2 regions of the Vibrio diabolicus genome follow, and region 1 is predicted to be linked to the other one. Evidence: riboswitches for the same ligand, from Rfam matches in the RefSeq annotation. Region 1 holds a riboswitch; the other holds the start of a gene.
What was found. A riboswitch is a leader RNA that binds a small molecule or an ion and turns the genes downstream of it on or off. The one in region 1 is predicted to bind thiamine pyrophosphate.

Region 2: it holds a riboswitch for thiamine pyrophosphate, as region 1 does, so the genes downstream of both, thiB (thiamine ABC transporter substrate binding subunit) here and thiC (phosphomethylpyrimidine synthase ThiC) in region 1, are expected to answer to the same signal.

Annotation. Positions count from the first base shown of each region.
Region 1 is NZ_CP042451.1:63,409-71,536, forward strand. Features, by position in the region: tRNA gene FR741_RS00345 (tRNA-Trp) at 53-129, shown strand; gene FR741_RS00350 (multicopper oxidase family protein) at 349-1,731, shown strand; gene crcB (fluoride efflux transporter CrcB) at 1,855-2,238, shown strand; TPP riboswitch at 2,299-2,397, shown strand; gene thiC (phosphomethylpyrimidine synthase ThiC) at 2,562-4,502, shown strand; gene FR741_RS00365 (thiamine phosphate synthase) at 4,502-5,917, shown strand; gene thiF (thiazole biosynthesis adenylyltransferase ThiF) at 5,904-6,677, shown strand; gene thiS (sulfur carrier protein ThiS) at 6,716-6,970, shown strand; gene FR741_RS00380 (thiazole synthase) at 6,976-7,743, shown strand; gene thiH (2-iminoacetate synthase ThiH) at 7,778-8,128, shown strand, end outside.
Region 2 is NZ_CP042451.1:2,931,153-2,939,280, reverse strand. Features, by position in the region: gene mpl (UDP-N-acetylmuramate:L-alanyl-gamma-D-glutamyl-meso-diaminopimelate ligase) at 1-1,180, shown strand, start outside; gene FR741_RS13810 (flavin prenyltransferase UbiX) at 1,185-1,820, shown strand; TPP riboswitch at 1,858-1,994, shown strand; gene thiB (thiamine ABC transporter substrate binding subunit) at 2,066-3,058, shown strand; gene thiP (thiamine/thiamine pyrophosphate ABC transporter permease ThiP) at 3,100-4,686, shown strand; gene thiQ (thiamine ABC transporter ATP-binding protein) at 4,686-5,390, shown strand; gene FR741_RS13790 (LysR family transcriptional regulator) at 5,409-6,356, opposite strand; gene FR741_RS13785 (alkene reductase) at 6,449-7,525, shown strand; gene FR741_RS13780 (universal stress protein) at 7,589-8,026, opposite strand; gene FR741_RS13775 (TRAP transporter permease) at 8,069-8,128, opposite strand, start outside.

The DNA of each region.
Region 1 (8,128 bases):
GACAACCTCGCCCATGCGAGGTTTTGTCAAATCTAGAATATAAGAATTCTACAGGGGTGTAGCTCCAATTGGCAGAGCAGCGGATTCCAAATCCGCGTGTTGGGAGTTCGAATCTCTCCACCCCTGCCATATATCGAGGCTCTGACTTAGGTCAGAGCCTTTTTTGTATCTGCTTGCATCCCACCTATATGCCTTTCTGCTGCCTGCTGCTCTTTGTAAGTATTTATTAACTCACCAACCTATTAGACTAGTCGTTATAACCAAGTGCTCCGAAATGTTAGCAATAAATGAGAATCATTATTTATATTTAGTTACACTTAACCGATCTGGATTAATGGGTAACTATGTATGGATATATCTCGTCGACGCTTCCTTCAATCATCCTTAGCGATCTCCGCGCTTACTGTTCTACCTGCATGTTCTCTATCTAGGAGTACTAATAAGCAGGGGCAGTATATATACGATATCACTGCAGAGCCTTCTACGGCTGAACTAGTGCCCGGTTTCAATACTGAGGTATTAGCTTTTAATGGGCGTATACCTGCACCGATAATTCGTTGCCGACAAGGGGAAAAGGTAACAATCAACTTCATCAATAAGCTATCAGAGCCGACGACGATTCATTGGCATGGCTTGAGGATTCCTATTGAAATGGATGGAGTTCCGTTTTTAAGCCAGGCTCCTATAATGCCCGGAGAGACTTTTACGTATGAGTTTACCCCGCCAGATGCAGGTACGTTTTGGTATCACCCACACATGAACAGTGTTAAGCAGCTTGGTATGGGGTTGGTTGGGCTAATAATTGTTGAAGAGGCTGAGCCTGTTCAGTTTGATGAAGAGCATGAAGTCGTCCTCAAGCATTGGCATTTAGACAAGCAAGGACAGTGGAAGAATCTAATGGTGCCGCGCTTGAGTGCACGTATGGGAACGCCAGGAGAGTGGAGTAGCGTCAATGGTATTCATGAGCCTGTTTATACGCTGAAGCAGAACGCGACTACGCGATTAAGAATTGCTAATGTCGATAACACCATTACCTATCCGATCGCGATTGAAGGCACAGAGGCTTGGGTTATTGCCATCGATGGCAATCCAGTTAAAACGCCTTATAGGCTCACTCAACACAAAATTGGTCCGGGAATGAGATTGGATATCGGATTGATTGCTCCGAAGGCTGGAGAGCGTGTTTATGTGCGTCAAATGAAAGGGCGCTTCCCATTCTCTTTGTGTGAGTTTGAAGTTGTTGAGTCTGACCTGCCAAGCAACAAGAAACTGCCTTTATTGCCTCTCAACCCTGTGCCTGATCTTGATTTGGAAAATGCGAAGCAAATCGATTATGTGTTTGAATGGGAGGGGGCGATCACTCCCGTCGATAAATCGGGCAAAGCGATACCTAAATTCTGGCTGATGAACAAACGGGCTTGGGAGGGAATGAGCATAGATAATATCCCTGCGCCACTTTCAACATTGGAGCTTGGAAAAACCTATATCTTCAATTTGAAGAACGTTACTCAATATCATCATCCTATTCATCTTCATGGGCATACATTTACTGTTCTTGAGTTAGATGGGAAGAAACTCGACGAACCGTTCCATACCGATACGGTTTTACTTGGAAAAAATGGCAGTGCCAAAGCTGCCTTTGTTGCTAATAACCCTGGACGTTGGATGTATCACTGCCATGTTATTGAGCACATGAAAACCGGTTTGATGGGGTATATTGAAGTAAAGTGACTCCTGTAACTTTTTTAATCTCAGCGTGTTTTAAATGCAATACGTTGTCGAATTCTAAAATTTCACCATCAATATTGCTTTAGTTTTGGTTACAATATCGTCATCAATAGTGTTGGGGGAATTATGGGGCAGTTTTCCATTCTTGGTTTTATTGCACTAGGTGGTGCTTTCGGTGCGTGTTCTCGTTACTTGATATCTGAACTGTGTGTCATTTTATTGGGGCGTGGTTTTCCATACGGTACGCTAACTGTTAATGTGGTTGGTTCATTTATCATGGGCTTGTTGATTGCTGCGTTCGACAATGAACTGTTGGCAACAGAACCTTGGCGACAAGTGATTGGTTTGGGCTTTTTAGGGGCACTGACGACGTTTTCCACCTTTTCTATGGATAATGTTTTACTTATGCAGCAAGGTGCGTTTCTTAAGATGGGGTTAAATATTTTATTAAATGTGGTGCTGAGCATCTCTGCTGCGTGGATCGGTTTCCAATTATTGATGCGCAGCTAGCAAAGTAGTTAAAAATTAAACAGGTCGGCTTGGTTTAACCAGGCCGTTTTTATATACTGATATCACTTGTCGGAGTGCCATAAGGCTGAGACCGTTAATTCGGGATCCGTTGAACCTGATCAGATTAGAATCTGCGAAGGGAACAAGAGAAGATATTTATACCGGAGTTCTTTCTGGTTGACCTATCAAATAGTCGAATGTTGTTATAGGCAAATTACTTAAGCTTTATTTAGCCTTAATTTGACTCCTCTTGTCGCATCTATCCGCCAAGCATTTTTATCCAATTACTTTTTATCTAGTATAACAAAGCAAGGAAAAATGCTATGTCGAGTCGCAAACAAGCGAGACTGGAAGCAAAACAGTTTATTGAAACACTCTCGGTACAGCCGTACCCAAATTCCACAAAAGTATATGTAGAAGGTTCACGTCCAGATGTTCGTGTACCTATGCGTGAAATAGCGCTAGCAGATAGTCTGATTGGTGGCACAAAAGAAGCGCCTATTTTCGAGCCGAATGAAGCCGTCCGAGTCTACGATACGTCAGGTGTTTATACTGATCCGAACTACGATATTGACCTTTATAGCGGCTTACCAAAGCTAAGAGAAAGCTGGATTGAAGAGCGAGGTGACACAGAGTTACTCGATGAAGTAAGCTCGGTGTACACCAAAGAACGCTTAGAAGACGAAACACTAGACGATCTTCGTTACGGTAATCTACCACGTATTCGACGTGCCAAAGATGGGCAATGCGTCACTCAACTGCACTATGCTCGCAAAGGTATTATCACCCCAGAAATGGAATTCATCGCGCTGCGTGAAAACATGGGTCGTGCCAAGTACCGTGATGATGTGCTGAATCAACAGCATCCTGGTCAAAGCTTTGGAGCTAATCTTCCAAAAGACATTACCGCCGAGTTTGTTCGCAAAGAAGTTGCCGAAGGTCGCGCGATTATCCCTTCTAATATCAACCACCCAGAATCCGAACCAATGATCATTGGACGTAACTTTTTGGTCAAAGTGAACGCCAATATCGGTAACTCATCGGTGACGTCTTCGATTGAGGAAGAAGTTGAGAAGCTCGTTTGGGCGACACGCTGGGGTGGGGATACCGTTATGGATCTCTCTACTGGACGTAACATCCACGAAACTCGCGAGTGGATTCTGCGTAACAGCCCGGTTCCGATCGGTACCGTACCTATGTATCAAGCGCTGGAAAAAGTGAATGGAGTTGCCGAAAACCTTAACTGGGAAGTGATGCGCGATACTCTGATTGAGCAAGCAGAGCAGGGCGTTGATTACTTCACTATCCATGCCGGTTTACTACTTCGCTATGTGCCAATGACTGCAAAGCGTGTTACTGGCATCGTCTCTCGTGGTGGTTCTATCATCGCGAAATGGTGTTTAGCGCATCACCAAGAAAGCTTCTTATACACCCACTTCCGAGAGATCTGTGAAATCTGTGCCAAGTATGATGTGGCACTTTCTCTCGGTGATGGTCTGCGCCCTGGTTCGGTTGCCGATGCTAATGACGAAGCGCAATTTGCGGAGCTTCGTACTCTTGGTGAGTTGACTAAGGTTGCGTGGGAATACGACGTACAGGTGATTATCGAAGGTCCTGGCCATGTTCCAATGCACATGATCAAAGAGAACATGGAAGAGCAGCTAGAGCACTGCCATGAAGCTCCGTTCTACACCCTTGGTCCACTGACGACAGACGTCGCTCCTGGTTACGACCATATTACGTCAGGAATTGGCGCTGCCATGATTGGCTGGTATGGCTGTGCGATGCTTTGTTACGTAACACCTAAAGAGCATCTTGGCTTACCAAACAAAGAAGACGTGAAGGTAGGCATGATCACTTACAAGCTTGCTGCTCACGCTGCTGATTTGGCTAAAGGGCACCCTGGCGCACAAGTTCGTGATAACGCGCTTTCTAAAGCACGTTTTGAATTCCGCTGGGAAGACCAATTCAACTTGTCACTTGACCCAGAAACCGCGCGCGCTTTCCATGATGAAACCTTGCCTCAAGAGTCGGGAAAAGTTGCTCACTTCTGTTCGATGTGCGGACCAAAGTTCTGCTCGATGAAGATTTCGCAAGAGGTTCGAGAATACGCGAAAGATACTGAGCAAGTTGCTGCGGACCAAGCTATCTCGATCAAGATGCTTGATGATCCTCTTGAGGGGATGCGTCAGAAATCGCAAGAATTTAGAGAGTCAGGTTCTGAGTTATACCACCCAGCAGCACATGCCGAGGTAAGTGACTAATGAGCAAAATCCTTATTCCGTCATCATTGATTGAACTGACAGGTTTAGTTCAGCAATGTTTGTTGTTGGCGAAAGAACAGGGTTTTATAATCGAAGACATTGAGTTGGGCGTGAGCCCAACTCAATCTATTCAGCTTGTTCGCGACCAACAGACCACACACATAACGACTGATCTCATTGATGGATATGACTCTGAACATGAGAGTTTATTTGTGCTTTATTACCGCTCTACTTTGTCGGTAGAAGCGTGTGCTAAGCAACCGTCGAAAGCGATTTATATTGGTATTGCTGATACTCAGGTTTCCGATAAAAAGGAGAAAGTGCATCAGCTTGATATCTGGCGTCACCCCTTTAACGACGAAGTGAGAGCGCTTTCCGTTAAGTCCAAACCCAACGCAATGTTCGATCCCGAACATCACCTTGCTTGGATAGTAGCGCTGACAGTACTCGATTTTCCTATCGAAGATGCGTTAACACTTGCTCGAGGAATGCTAACCCAACAAGCGAATGTTTCACGTGAAACACTATCGAATGGCAACCTTGACGAGGAACAATCAACTCAGTGGGCTAACCAATTTGATGATTTCCCCACACCAGTACTGGAAGATAACCGACTCGGTATTCAAGTTGGTTGGTCTGCGCAAGGTGAGAGCGTTAGCTTTCCAACTCTAACTAAGCAAAGTCTAGGGCTCTACCCAGTCGTTGATGACGTTGCTTGGATTGAGCGTTTACTGCCACTAGGCATCAACACTATTCAACTACGAATCAAGAACCCACAACAAGCCGATTTGGAACAACAGATCATTAGAGCAATTGAGTTAGGTCGTCAGTATCAAGCTCAAGTGTTCATCAATGACTATTGGCAGTTGGCAATCAAGCATGGCGCTTATGGCGTTCACCTAGGACAAGAAGACATAGAAGAGTCGAATTTGGCTCAGCTAACTAAAGCCGGCATTCGTCTTGGTCTTTCTACTCATGGTTATTACGAACTACTGCGCATCGTACAAATTCATCCTAGCTACATCGCGCTAGGGCATATTTTCCCAACCACCACAAAACAGATGCCATCGAAACCACAAGGTTTGGTGCGCTTGGCACTGTATCAAAAGCTGATTGATAGCATTCCTTATAGAAACACAGAGTCGGCTTTCCGTCCTTCAAAAGACAAAGCAGTTAGTGACGATGTGCTTGGTTTTCCGACGGTCGCGATTGGTGGCATTGACCAATCTAATGCAGACCAAGTTTGGCGAACAGGTGTTTCTAGCTTGGCAGTTGTGCGTGCTATTACCTTGGCAGAATCACCTCAGTCCGTTATCGAGTTTTTTGCACAACTGATGAAGGAAAGACAGCTAACGTTTACTGATCAGAATAGTGAATTAGCGCATACCAAGAGAGGCGAGCATGCTCACGGATAAGCAGTTCCTTCGCTATCAACGCCAAGTAGCTCTGCCTGAAATTGCTGAAAGTGGGCAAGAGCGTTTGAGCAAATCGCATGTGCTGATCATCGGTTGTGGTGGGTTAGGGAGCGCAGCGAGTTTGTACTTGGCATCAGCGGGTGTTGGTAAATTGGTTGTGGTCGATGACGATGAAGTTGATAGCAGTAACCTACAACGTCAGATCATTTATCGTGAACAAGACCTCCAAGTTGCGAAAACAGAAGCGACTGTAAAGCAACTCAATGAACTTAATTCTATGGTTCAAGTTCGTGCTCTCAATAAACGATTAGACAAAGCACAGCTGCAGCTTGAGGTGATGCTAGCGGATGTGGTGTTGGACTGCACCGATAACATGCCAACGCGCCAGTTAATTAACCAAGTTTGTTTCGAGCAAAATACACCCCTCATCTCAGCGGCGGCAATTGGTTGGCAAGGGCAATTTGCTGTTTTTGATTACCAAAAACCGAGTGGACAACTAGCAGAAAGCAAAGCCTGTTACCGCTGTTTGTATCCGTTTGACGAATTACCACAAACTCAAAAGTGCAGTGACAGCGGTGTCGTCGGTCCGGTGGTGGGCACACTTGGCAACTACCAAGCGATAGCGGCAATTCAAAAACTGGCGACGGGAAAGTTTCATGTTGAGACTGCTAAGTTACATCTGTTTGATGGATTGAAAATGCAATGGCAAACCATGGCGATAAGCAAAGACAAACAGTGCCAAGTGTGTGCTCAGATTTAGCTTACGAATAATGGGCAGAATTAAGAGAGTTGGAAGCAATGACGTTATCAGAACAACAAACAACACAAGTGACCGATGCTGACTTAGATGTGATCACGATTGTCATCAATGACCAGTCACATCAAGTTGCCAGTGAGTCGAATCTACAGCAAATCATTAGCCAATTTGCGCTGCCTGAAATGGGCTGTGTTTTTGCAATTAATAACCATGTTGTGCCGCGCAGTGAGTGGGCTAGCACAGTTCTTTCACAGGGAGATAGCATCTCTTTGTTTCAAGCGATCGCAGGGGGTTAAAGTCGATGCTTAAAATTGGTGATAAACAATTCGAATCTAGACTGTTCACAGGAACAGGGAAGTTTGCCAACAGCCGACTAATGGCAGAAGCGATTCAAGTGTCGGGTTGTCAACTTGCGACCATGGCGTTGAAGCGTGTGGATGTGAACGACCAACAAGACGATATTTTGCTGCCGTTAGTACAAGCTGGGGTGAACTTATTGCCGAACACTTCAGGTGCAAAGAATGCTAAAGATGCTGTGTTTGCGGCACAACTGGCGCGAGAAGCATTAGGTACTAACTGGTTAAAACTGGAAATTCATCCAGACCCGAAGTACTTGATGCCCGATCCAATTGAGACACTTGCAGCCGCTGAGGAACTGGTTCGTGAAGGCTTCATTGTGCTTCCTTATTGTCATGCTGACCCAGTTCTGTGTAAACGATTGGAAGAAGTAGGCTGTGCTGCGGTCATGCCATTAGGCGCGCCGATCGGTTCTAACAAAGGGATAGTTTCTCATGATTTCCTAGAGATCATTATCGACCAAGCTAATGTTCCTGTCGTTGTCGATGCGGGTATTGGTGCTCCTTCACATGCCGCGCGTGCGATGGAAATGGGCGCGGATGCCGTGCTCGTCAATACTGCGATTGCAGCTTCGAGCGATCCCGTTGCGATAGCGAAGGCATTTAAGTTGGCGGTAGAGTCGGGGCGTATGGCTTATGAAGCCGGACTTGCGGGTAAGGTTTCTCATGCGGTTGCGTCGAGTCCACTAACGTCATTCCTAGATGAGCTTTAATCCTAGATTGGTTTAGCTATTAAGCGAGGAAAACATGAGCTTCGTTGAACAATTTAAGCAGCTGAATTGGGATGACATTTCGATGTCGATCTACGCGAAAACGGCACAAGATGTCGAGCGAGCATTGAATAAACCCAAGCGTGATTTGGAAGACTTTAAAGCGCTAATTTCACCAGCGGCTGAAGCATATTTAGAGCAAATGGCTCAGCTGTCATACTCAGCAACTCGCAAGCGGTTTGGTAATACCATGTCGCTTTACATTCCATTGTACCTTTCTAATTTGTGCGCCAATGCTTGTACTTATTGTGGCTTCTCGATGGAGAACAAGATCAAGCGTCGTACCTTGAATAGGGACGAAGTGGCTGCAGAAGTTGAAGCCATTAAA
Region 2 (8,128 bases), 390 kb from region 1:
TCAACCAGACCTTGTGGTGATCGGTAATGCCATGAGCCGCGGTAACCCATGTGTTGAACATGTGCTCAATACCAACATGCGCTACACCTCTGGTCCGCAGTGGCTCAACGAGTTTTTGCTGCACGATCGCTGGGTATTGGCGGTATCGGGTACACACGGTAAAACGACCACGTCGAGCATGCTGGCTTGGATACTCGAAGACTGCGGTTATCAACCTGGTTTCCTAGTTGGTGGAGTTCTTGGTAACTTTGGAGTCTCTGCTCGTTTGGGCGAAAGCATGTTTTTTGTCGTTGAAGCGGACGAATATGACAGTGCTTTTTTCGATAAGCGTTCTAAGTTTGTGCACTACCATCCTCGAACCTTAATCATGAACAACCTTGAGTTTGATCATGCTGACATCTTCGATGATCTAGAGGCGATCAAGCGCCAATTCCATCATTTAGTGCGAACGGTTCCCGGCAATGGCTTAATCTTAGCTCCGAAGCAAGACCAAGCTTTGGCGGATGTATTAGAGCGTGGTTGCTGGACAGAAAAGCAGTTTTCAGGTGTTGATGGCGACTGGCAAGCGCACAAATTAGTGGTCGATGGCTCAAAATTTGAAGTTGCTCTGCAAGGCGAGAAGGTCGGTACCGTCGAATGGGATTTGGTGGGTGATCATAACGTTGATAATGCACTGATGGCGATTGCCGCGGCGCGACACGTTGGCGTAACGCCGGAGCTTGCGTGTCAGGCTCTGGGCCGTTTCATTAACACCAAGCGCCGTCTTGAGTTAAAAGGTGAAGAGCAAGGTGTGACGGTTTACGATGATTTTGCGCATCACCCAACGGCAATTGAACTCACCGTCGGTGGTTTGCGTAACAAGGTAGGCGAAAAACGCATTCTTGCCGTGTTGGAACCTCGTTCTGCCACTATGAAGCGCGGCGTGCACAAAAACACACTCGCGGATTCGCTACACAGCGCAGATGAAGTGTTCTTATTCCAACCAGACAACATCGAATGGTCGGTGCAAGATATCGCGGAACAATGTCAGCAACCTGCTTTTGTTGACGCTGACATCGATAACTTTGTAGCGAAAATCGTTGAACGTGCGCAGCCAGGTGACCAAATCCTCGTGATGAGTAATGGTGGCTTTGGCGGTATTCACGGCAAGATCCTCGAGCAACTTAAACAAAAAGCCTGATTTTATGCAAAACAAACAGCAGCAAGCAGAAAAAGCCATCACTTTAGCGTTAACTGGAGCATCTGGTGCACCTTATGGTCTGCGCCTTTTAGAATGTTTGGTCGCGGCGGATTATCATGTCTACGTTCTGATCTCTTCGGCGGCTCGTGTCGTGATGGCAACCGAACACAATCTTAAGTTGCCAAGTGGCCCAGAAGCCGCAAAGCAAGCGCTGGTGGAACATCTCAACTGTGATCCAAATAACATCACCGTTTGCGGTAAAGACGATTGGTTCTCGCCGGTTGCGTCTGGTTCTGCAGCGCCCAAACAAATGGTGGTTTGCCCATGCTCTGCGGGAAGCGTTGCGGCCATAGCACACGGTATGTCGGACAACTTGATCGAACGGGCCGCTGATGTAGTAATGAAAGAGCGCGGGCAGCTGTTGCTCGTGGTTCGCGAAACACCATTCTCAACGCTGCATCTGGAGAACATGCACAAACTGTCGCAAATGGGCGTGACCATCATGCCAGCGGCTCCGGGCTTCTATCATCAGCCGAAGAGCATTGAAGACTTAGTGGATTTTATGGTGGCGAGAATTCTCGACCACTTAGGTATTGAGCAAGGTTTAGTGCCTCGTTGGGGTTATGACCAGCGTTCGTGAGCTGATTGTGTAACCACTCAAATACCTTTACAATCCATCCAACTCATCGGGGAGCAAACCCATTTAGCATTGAGTCAATCAATGCATTTGGGCGCTGAGACCTAAGTTCTTAACTAGGGACCCGTATTACCTGAACCAGATAATGCTGGCGTAGGAATTGAGTCTGGATATTGGAAGTCCTTAATAGCCGCCTCAACCCTGTGCCGCTCAACTTATTTCTCTGAAATACTCATGGAGAGCGAGCAGTGAAAACCACTTCAAGTCTGATTGCCTTAGCTGCAATTACCTCTACTTCAGCGTTTGCTGCTGAAAACCCATTAACTATTTATACCTACGATTCTTTTGCCGCAGATTGGGGGCCGGGTCCTAAAATCGAGCAAGCTTTTGAAGCAAAATGTGGCTGTGACGTTAACTTCGTGGCGTTGGACGATGGTGTGTCGATCCTGAATCGTCTTCGTCTTGAAGGCGGTAATAGCAAAGCCGACATCGTGTTAGGTCTGGATAACAACCTGATGGCAGAAGCAAAGAAAACCGGTCTGCTTACCGAGCACAATGTGGATACGGCCAACACAGTGTTACCAAATGGTTGGAGCGACACGACGTTTGTACCGTACGATTACGGCTACTTCGCATTTGTGTACAACACAGAGAAACTGGCTAATCCGCCGAAAAGCATGAAAGAGCTGGTGGAAACGCGCGATGATTTGAAAGTGATTTATCAAGATCCGCGTACGTCAACGCCGGGCCAAGGCTTGATGCTGTGGATGAAATCCATCTATGGAGACGATGTGACGCAAGCGTGGCAGAAGCTAGCGAGCAAAACCGTAACGGTCACGAAAGGTTGGTCAGAAGCGTATTCCATGTTCCTTAACGGCGAGTCGGACTTAGTGCTTTCTTACACTACGTCACCTGCGTACCACTTAATTGCGGAAAACGATTCAAAGTTTGCGACGGCGAATTTTGCTGAAGGTCACTACATGCAAGTTGAAGTCGCCGCTAAAGTGAAAGGGGCAAAAAATTCAGAACTTGCTGATCAATTTATGAATTTCATTTTAAGTGATGAGTTCCAGTCAGCGATGCCAACGGGTAACTGGATGTACCCTGTTACTGACGTTGAGTTACCTGAAGGTTTTGAAACCTTGAGCGTTCCAAACAAGTCGTTGAGCTTTAGTGCTGATGAAGTGGCAAAAATGCGTAAGTCTTGGATTCGCGAATGGCAAAGCGCACTGACGTTTTAGCTGACGTTCCACCCCTCATCTGAATGAGATAGGTTTTACCTTTGAATTCTGTTCCAAAAATAGGTTTAGGGGTCGCGATGATCATCGCGACCTTTGTTGTTTCTGCCCTAGGTGCTTTGATTGTTCAAGCCCCTTCACTTGATGTGTCTGTGGTATGGGACGACCCGTATTATCAACATGTCACCAAGTTCAGCTTCTACCAAGCTTTTCTTTCCACATTGCTCAGTGTTGGCTTTGCCATTCCAGTTGCGCACGCGCTTTCACGTCGCCAATTTTGGGGTAAGTCATTACTGCTTAAGCTGTTTGCATCGACGCTAGTTTTGCCTGTTTTGGTTGGTGTTTTCGGGCTGTTAGCGATTTATGGCAACAGCGGTTTGTTAGCGCAGTGGCTACAGAGTTTCGATAGCAAACTGCCATTTTCTATTTACGGTTTGAACGGCATTTTACTCGCCCATGTGTTCTTTAATTTACCTTACGCGGCGCGCTTGCTGTTGCAAGCATTAGAATCTATTCCTGCCGAGCAACATAAGCTGTGTGCGCATTTAGGTATGAACCATTGGAATAAGTTTCGTTGGGTGGAATGGCCGCGTTTAAGACAGCAACTTCCCCACGTTTGTGGTTTGGTATTTATGCTGTGCTTCACCAGTTTCGCCACTGTAATGGCATTGGGGGGCGGGCCAAAATCTACCACCATTGAATTGGCCATTTACCAAGCGATTAAGTTTGATTTTGATTTACAAGCTGGGGCGTTATTGGCGCTGTGGCAGATGCTGTTATGTGGACTGCTTGCCATTGGAGTGCAGAAGTTAACAAAGCCTGTTTCTATCAGTGCTGGCAGCACATCGGTACAGCAATATTTAACGAAGGATCATGGGTGGTCAAAAGCTTGGGATAGCTTTTGGATCATAGGTGCCTTTTTACTGGTGATACCACCGTTATTGATGGTGTTACTGAGTGGCATCAACCAACAAGTTTGGACGGTTTTAACCGATGAACGTTTTTGGTCTGCGTTATCTAACTCACTCAAAGTGGCAGGGTTAGCCAGTGCGCTTGCGGTCGCTGCGGGCGTGTCTATATTGTTGACCAGTCGCCGTTGGCGATTGCAGTACAAAAATACGCGAGCCGATCAGATTGAGCTAATCGGCACCATTATTTTGGTGACGCCGGGTTTGGTGATTAGCACCGGATTATTCTTGCTGTTGCGATCATTTACCGATGTTTTTAGCTTGGCGTTTTTTGTTGTGATTTTGGTAAATGGTTTGATGGCTTTGCCTTACGTGATCAAAACGCTGGCACAGCCAATACTGCACATCGAGCAGCAATACCAGTATCTGTGTGCCAGCTTAGGCATGCGTGGCTGGCAACGCTTTAAAGTGGTGGAGTGGCAGGCGCTGCGCAAGCCATTCGCACATGCGTTTGCGATCAGCTTTATGTTTGCGATTGGCGATTTAAGTGCTATCGCGTTGTTTGGCGGGCAAGAGTTCCGCACTTTGCCTCTGTATTTGTTCCAGTTACTTGGCAGCTATCAGATGGACGCGGCTGCGGTGGTATCGGTGACCTTGTTGTTGTTGAGTGTGGGCTGTTTTGCCTTGATTGAGAAAGTATTGAAAACGAAGGAGAGAGCGTAATGTTAGTGTTGGATGATGTGCAGTACACCTACCAACGTGAGCTGTTTCGTTTTGACTTAACGATTGAGCAAGGTCAGATTGTGTCGCTGATGGGACCAAGTGGGGCTGGAAAATCGACGTTGCTGGCGTTGGTGGCTGGGTTTATCCATCCTGACCAAGGTGACATTCGGGTTGATCGTGAGTCGATTGTGCACAAAGAGCCCTATCAGCGTCCTTTCTCCATGCTGTTCCAAGAGCATAACTTGTTTTCTCACTTGTCGGTGCGTGACAACATTGGCTTAGGTTTACACCCAGGGCTAAAGCTCACGGTAGACCAAAAACGTCAGGTTGAACAAGCTGCGCAGCAAGTTGGCGTTGCAGAGTACCTCGACCGTTTGCCTGAGCACCTTTCTGGTGGGCAGCGTCAACGTGTTGCCTTAGCACGTTGTTTTGTTCAGCCTCATCCCATGTGGCTGTTGGATGAGCCTTTCTCGGCGCTTGATCCGGTTTTACGTGAAGAGATGCTGAGCTTGGTAAAAAAACTGGCGGCAGAGCGGGGAATAACCGTATTGATGGTCACGCACCATTTAAGCGATGCCAAAGCCATTGCCAGCCACTTTGTGTTTGTGGCTGATGGCAAAGTGGAAGCGGCGGATAGTATGTCTGCATTGAGTGAACAGCATGCTAGTGAGAAGCTTGCGGCATTTATCCGAGCCGCACGCTAATGCTCAATGGTGGCGGGATTATGCTTCACCGCAACACAAACCATGTCGAGGACCAAATTCAAACTGAGATCTTAGGCTCATGATATGGTCAATCATCGCTTGTACTCGTCGCGTTCGGTTTGCGCCAGGACGATAGACTAAATAAATGGGCATTGGTACCGTGTGCCATTGAGGTAAAACTCTGACTAAGGAGCCATTTTCCAGCTCTTGCGTCATGTTTTGCATAGGTAAGTTAGCGATTCCCAATCCTTTGAGCGCGCCTTTTAATACCGCTTCTACGGTGGTGCTAGAGAAGTTACTGCTTACCGAGACGTTGACCGTGCTGTCCTGCGAAATCAACGTCCAAGGGCCTATCTCTGAAACATACTGATATCTCAAACAGTTGTGTGTTGTCAGATCTTCTGGCGTTTTAGGTACGCCACACTCAGCTAAATACTCAGGACTGGCGGCCAATACTCGGGTGGTGTAGCCCAATTTTTTAGCAATCAGTCGATCATCGACGATCTGGCCGACTCGAATTGCCATATCAAAACCGTGTGAAAACAGATCAACAAAATCGTTCGATGCTTCTAACGCAATTTGTACTTTTGGCCATTGTTTTAAAAATGGTAAAAAGATGTGCTCAGCCATATACGCGTCCAAGGCTGGTGGCGCAGCAATGCGAAGCCGACCTTGGATCTGCTGTTCCATTTCCTGAACGTCTTGACCAATCGAGTGAAATTCCTCAACTAAGCTTGCAGCACGCTCTAAAACCATTTGACCAGCTTCGGTAATCACCAACTTTCGGGTCGTGCGCTCTAGGAGCTTGGCTTCAAAGTGTTGTTCGAGTCTGGTTATGGCTTTACTAACAGTAGATTTTGGTAGGTTTAACTCCAGCGCGCACTTGGTTAAGCTCAGTAGTCGACAGCTTGTGACAAAGATAGAGAGCGTCCTAAAGTCAATTGTTTCTAAATTTCGAACAATCACTTTCAATTATCCATATTGTTTCAATATTGATCTGATTATAGTCTGGCTCTTCATCCTTAGCCATCAAGTTATTGTCATTTGAGGTAAACAACATGTCCAACTCTGTAGACTTATTTTCTCCTATCGAACTCGGTCAATTAGCATTAGATAACCGTGCCATTATGGCCCCTTTAACGCGCGCTCGTGCCAGCGCAGATCATATCCCGAATGACCTTATGGTTGAGTACTATGCTCAACGCGCGAGTGCTGGACTTATCATTGCTGAATGCACCATGGTGATGGAAGGAACGTCTGCTTTTATGGCAGAACCGGGCATTTATAACGAAGAACAAATTGCAGCTTGGAAAAAGGTAACGGATGCGGTTCATGAAAGAGGCGGTAAGATCGTCTTGCAAATTTGGCATGCGGGACGCGCTTGTCATCCTGAACTGAATGACGGGAAAACGCCTGTTGCAGCGAGCGCACTAGCCATTCGTGATGAGTTAGTCCATACCCCTTCAGGTAAGCAAGCATATACGGTACCACGAGCACTCGAAGTGGATGAGATAGCTTCCATTGTGGCAGCGTTTAAGCAAGGTGCGGAAAACGCCAAGAGAGCAGGCTTTGATGGTGTGGAGATACATTGCGCCAATGGTTATCTTATCGATAACTTTCTTCGTGATGGATCGAATTTACGTACTGATGAGTACGGTGGCTCGGTCGAAAATCGTGCTCGTTTCTTACTTGAGATAGTTAAAGAAGTGATCGAGGTATGGGGATCTGGAAGAGTAGGGCTGCGCACATCACCATTAAATGGATTTAATGATATGAAAGACAGCGATCCGGTTGGCTTGGTTCGTTACTTAGCTAAGCAACTTAATGCTTTCGATCTTGCTTATTGGCACGTGATGCGTGCGGATCTAAAGGGCGTACAAAAAGCAGATGTTCTCAAGCCAGCACGCGAAAACTATCAAGGTCACTTAATGGCGAACGTGGGCTACAGTGCACAAGAAGCGACAACGGCAATTGCAGAAAATCAAGTTGATGTGGTCGCATTTGGCGTTCCATTTATCGCCAACCCTGATTTAGTTGAGCGATTTAAGAAAAATGCACCTCTTAATGAGGCAAAACCTGAGCACTTTTATTTAGGTGGAGCAGAAGGTTATACCGATTACCCAGTAATGGCATAATCCTTACTTGTTCAATATAAAAAGGACGCTAATGTTAGCGTCCTTTTTCGTTTCTTTAGTTGTTTAACCTTGCGGTTTCACGACCATCACATTGATTGGAGAATATTCCACGACCTTACTTGCGACAGAGCCAAGCATTACTTTATTGATTTTAGAACGCTTGTGACTTGGCATAATGATGAGATCAGCGCCCAAGCGCTCTGCATAATCAAGAATCGTCGCGTAGGCTTTGCCCTCAGCAACATGCACTTGGTACACAACATCTTCAGCAATATGCTTATTGGCGAAAGCTTTTAATTGCTGCTTCACGTCTTGCTTCATTTTGGCTGCTGCATCTTTTGGGAAGTATGTAGCAACCATCGACATGTGAATACCAGGTAATACTGTTAGAAGGTGGATTTGTGCATTCGCTTGCTTTGCCTGCCAAACCGCTAGTTCAACCGCTCGGTCTGAAAAGCCTTGGTCATTTAGATCAACCGGAACAAGAATTTGTTTGTACATTCAATGTCTCTCACTAAGGCCCCTTCCTCGGGGCCAAATCGGTTATGCGCTCAATTGTTCCTTACGAGCACGACGTTTTTGGTTCATGGCAAGCACCAGCAA